One region of the Algibacter sp. YIN40 genome, then DNA from elsewhere that is predicted to be linked to it. Evidence: riboswitches for the same ligand, from Rfam matches in the RefSeq annotation. Region 1 holds a riboswitch; the other holds the start of a gene.
What was found. A riboswitch is a leader RNA that binds a small molecule or an ion and turns the genes downstream of it on or off. The one in region 1 is predicted to bind cobalamin.
Positions count from the first base shown of each region.

Region 2: it holds a riboswitch for cobalamin, as region 1 does, so the genes downstream of both, AC2D6V_RS13720 (TonB-dependent receptor plug domain-containing protein) here and AC2D6V_RS10315 (PAS domain-containing protein) in region 1, are expected to answer to the same signal.

Region 1 covers NZ_JBXVVC010000002.1:576,121-578,530, forward strand. Annotated here, with positions in the region: gene AC2D6V_RS10305 (NAD(P)H-dependent flavin oxidoreductase) at 1-405, shown strand, start outside; gene AC2D6V_RS10310 (pyridoxamine 5'-phosphate oxidase family protein) at 426-1,031, shown strand; cobalamin riboswitch at 1,061-1,188, shown strand; gene AC2D6V_RS10315 (PAS domain-containing protein) at 1,295-1,774, shown strand; gene AC2D6V_RS10320 (fasciclin domain-containing protein) at 2,225-2,410, shown strand, end outside.
Region 2 covers NZ_JBXVVC010000004.1:69,387-71,796, forward strand. Annotated here, with positions in the region: gene AC2D6V_RS13720 (TonB-dependent receptor plug domain-containing protein) at 1-1,411, opposite strand, end outside; cobalamin riboswitch at 1,477-1,709, opposite strand; gene AC2D6V_RS13725 (ABC transporter substrate-binding protein) at 1,779-2,410, shown strand, end outside.

The DNA.
Region 1 (2,410 bases):
ATTGATAAGATGCTTAGTTATGGAGCTGCAGGTGTTTCAGTGGGAAGTCCTTTTATAGCATCTATAGAAGCTAATGTTACCGAAGAGTATAAACAAGCCTGCGTGGATTATGGAGCAGAAGATATTGTAATGACAGAGCGTATTTCTGGTACACCATGTACTGTGATTAACACACCTTACGTTCAAAAAATTGGCACGAAGCAAACTTGGATTGAATCCATACTAAACAAGAACAAAAGACTCAAGAAATGGGTTAAAATGATTCGTTTCTCAATAGGCATGAACGCTACTAAAAATGCCGCAACCAAAGCAACATACAAAACTGTTTGGGTGGCTGGTCCAAGTATAGAACATACCGAGGCCATACTTCCTGTAAAAGATATTATTAGGAAATTAGTTCAATGATTTTCTCGTAACTTTGGAGAATGAAAATCACCAATCAAAAACAACTTAGAGAATTATACGGTTATCCTAAGGGAAGAGCAAAAGACAAAGTTCTTCCAAAATTAGACAAACACGCCATTAATTTTATAGACACTTCACCATTTTTAGTGATGTCAACTTCAAGTGAAGCTGGTAAGCAGGATGCTTCTCCTAGAGGTGGAAGCTCCGGTTTTGTGAAGGTTTTAGATGAAAACACTCTTATAATTCCTGATGCCAAAGGCAATAATAGAGTAGATAGTATTTCTAATATTATTGAAACTGGGCGTGTTGGCTTATTATTTTTAATTCCAGGAGTCAATGAAACTTTGCGTGTTAATGGCAGTGCCTATCTTTCTACAGATAAATCACATTTAGAGTTGTTTCCAAATGAACAAAATAAGCCTATAGGATGTATTTGTGTTACGGTTGAGGAATCATTTCTACATTGTGCCAAAGCCTTCATGCGCTCTAAATTATGGGAAGTATCCACTCAAATCGACAGAGAATCTTTTCCAACAATAGGGCAGATGCTAAAAGATCAATTAGGTACTAGCGATGCTCCAGAAACTAGAGAAACTATGGAAAATCGTTACTTAAAAGATTTATAATATTTGCTATAGAGTTTCTAAAATGTTATCTTCGAATTTATTATAAAGGTTTAGCTTTTCGCTAATTAAAAAGGAATTGTGTTAAAATCACAAGCTGTCGCGCAACTGTAAGTAATGCAAATTACAAGCCAGATACTTGCCTTTACATATTAACCATGTGCTTTCGCGTTTTGAAGCTAGGTCAAGATATATTCTATAATATATTGGTGTGCACTTTAAACACCAAATTGGCTTCATTCACACTGCACTTTAATAATGAAGCTATGAAGGTTAAACAAGGACCGTTAAAATGTTGGGACATTTATGGAATGTATTTAGTAAACCAAGCAAAGCATTTCAACAAGCAAGTAGAGATTGACATTTTAAATGTATACAAAAAGGAATATGGCTGGGTTTTTAATATTGAAGAACTAATAACTAATTCCGATTTTGAAGCAGCTGTATTAACCAATAGCCAGCAACAAATAGAATGGGTTAATAAGGGTTTTACTAAAATGACAGGATACCCAGCTAATTATGCAGAAGGTAAGCGTCCAAGTTTTTTACAAGGAAAAAATACATCACAATCTTCTTTAGAATCCATACGAGAAAACCTAAAGAAAGACACCCCATTCAATACGTCAATTATCAATTATAAAAAGAATGGTGATGCCTATAATTGTAATTTAGATATCTATCAATTAAAAGATAGAAACAATAAACTAGTTCATTTATTGGCGTTAGAAAGAAAAATTAGAATGTAAGTTACTAAATGTCAATATAATTTGGTTTGCCAAATATCTAATTTATATTTATCCGCTATTTAACTACAATGTCAGGTTGAGCGCAGTCGAATCCCAAAAAACAACTATTTACTGTGCTTTAAATGAAAAGATAAATTCATTTCATCAATGCCCAAAGTGACAAATTTTTTTATCTAACTTATTAGTGTTGTTTAAGGCTATGTATTAGAAATATAAAATATTTAAGTCATTAAAAGGAACCTAAATCATTAAAGATAAAACAACAGTATATAAAGAGCAATAGTGCTTTATCCAAACACTTAAATTTGAGTTTATATGAAATATATCGTCCAAAATTACCATTGAACGATTTTTTTATACACTTTATCTTTTTGTTGAATGAAAAGAATAAAAAGTTAAACAAAATGTATTATGTTTGATAAATATTAACAAATGTTAAACAAAATCAAAATGAAAACACAGTTATTTAAAACCAGACGCCCAAATCTTTTTAAGTTACCTATACTAGTATTCGCATTAGCTTTATTTACATTTTCTTGTAGTAATGAAGACGCAGAAGTATTAGAAATTGAGGCAGAAGGACCAACAATAGTTGAACTATTAGAATCTTTCAATCAAGGTGGCGCAGCGGCTAAG
Region 2 (2,410 bases), on a different contig from region 1:
TATTAAAATAAATACCATTTAGACGAAACCCCTTTTTTGTGTTGAATTCCAAACCACCTTCTATAGTTTTATTTTCTTCTGGTTCTAAATCTGGATTTGCTCCAAAAAAACCAAATAACTGTGATAAATTAGGTGCAATAAATGAAGTAGCATAAGAACCAAATACTTTAGCATAGCCATTATTTACAGGAATATTATATGATGGATTTAAGCTGTATACAAAATGTGAACCATATTCGCTATGATTATTTAATCGCCCGCCAGCATTTAAATTCAATCCAAAATCTGAAATATAAACAACATTTAAATAAGGATCTGTGTTTGTAAAGCTTTCCTCTTCGGCAAATAAGCTTTTATAATCCCCATAATTTAAACCAACAATAGTATGAAAAGTGTCATTAAAAACATATTTATTGAACGCATCAATTACGTAACTATCAGCTTCATTAACAGAACCAAAATCTGAAATAGTCTCTCTATCTATTTTTGTATAAGCGGCATTAATTTGAAAACTCCCTTTTGTATAAGTGAATTTTGGAGATATCCCTACCCTTTTTTGTTGTGAAATATATTCATCGTTAGTATCTGCAAAACTATATGTTGGAGCAGGAAAACCATCAATATTGGTTTTAAACTTATCGAAACTAGCATAAGCAGATATTTCAAAACTATCTGAGAATTCATAATTCAATTTCAAATTCGTATTATATCTTGAAAAAGGATCTTTCTCTGGGTTCTCAGATTTTGCTGCAGATAGCCCATCGACGAACCTATTACCAAAACTCGCTAAATACGTAAACTTATTTAAAGTTCCGTTTACTGATACATTGTTGGTAAAACTTGTACCGTTATAATTCAAATCATCCTGAGTTTGATTTGTACCCATAACAGTTAAAAAGCTTGCAGAAATTTCCTTTTTTGATGACTTTTTGGTGGCGATGTTAATTACTGCAGTTGCAGCGGCATTACCATAAAGCGTACTTGCAGCTCCTTTAATAACCTCAATAGATTCAATAGTATTTAAATCTAATAGTCGTAAATCAAAATCGTTAGCTACAATCGATGGATCGTTTATCTGTACACCATCAATAAGCACTAAAACTTGTCGGTTATTTCCTCCTCTAACAAAGGTTCCTAAGTTCTGACCATCAACACTCCTACTTCCATTAATTTCAATACCACTTTTAGTATTAATTAATTCTGAAACCGTTCTACCTTGGTTTCTTTCAATCTCTTGTTGCGAAATTTTAATAACTGTTTTACCTGAATTTTCACGTTTCAATTTGAAGCGAGAATCTGAAATAACAACTTCATCAAGTTGCTCTAATTTTGTTGAATCATTTTGCTGTTGCGCAAAACCAACCAACGAGAATCCTAAACACAGGATGCCAAAAACATTCTTTTTTTTCATTTTAATGAATAATTACTCGAGAATCGCATAGACCTATACGCAAACTTTTATCCCGAAAGTTTAACTTATTTGTTTTGAAAATGGCAGGTCTCCTGACTTGTTTTATGTTATTATACCTTCCCAACGCTAAGGTCAGTGGTAAATGCAGTTAATAACATCCTCTTTAAGAGGTGCTTAAAATCCCAATAGCATCGGGACGGCATAAACTTACAGTTGCGGGAACAGTTCTGGCATTTAACCAGATTCCCTTTTAATTTATTTGCATTTTGCAAACAAAACCAAAATTCGCAGCGAAAGTAAACATTTTGTTTAATGTTTCATTAAAAAGATTAAATAATCTTACTTTTGAAGCGTTAAATTTTATGATTTGAAAAATCTAATAACATTTTTTTTAATTTGCCTTTTATTCTCTTGTAAAGAAGATAAAGGGACAAATAACCTATTACCTCACTCAGATTTTAAAAAAATTAATCTCAATTATGCAAAGGGGTTTATGGTTACCAAAAATGAAAATTATTCCATTTTAGAAATATTTACACCTTGGCCTAATGCAGATAAAAGTTATCGATACGTTTTAATAAGTAATGAAAATGTCGCAAAAATCTCTTTTTTAAAAAACGAGTATGACGGTATTATAATAAAACCAATTAAAAAAATTGTAGTCACATCAACAACCCATATTCCTGCTTTAGATTTATTAGATATTGAAGAAACATTAGTTGGATTTCCTGGAACCGATTATATTTCTTCTGAAAGCATTAGACAGAGAATTAAAAACGGAAATATAAGAGAGCTCGGTAAGAATAAAGGCTTGAATACCGAAGTGCTTTTAGAGCTTAATCCTGACCTGGTTGTTGGCTTTGGAATAGATGGGGGAAACAGATCATTAGAAACTATTAAAAACTCCGGGATTCCAGTAATATTTAATGGTGATTGGGTAGAAGATTCTCCCTTAGCCAAGGCCGAATGGATTAAATTCTTCGGTGTTTTGTATGATAA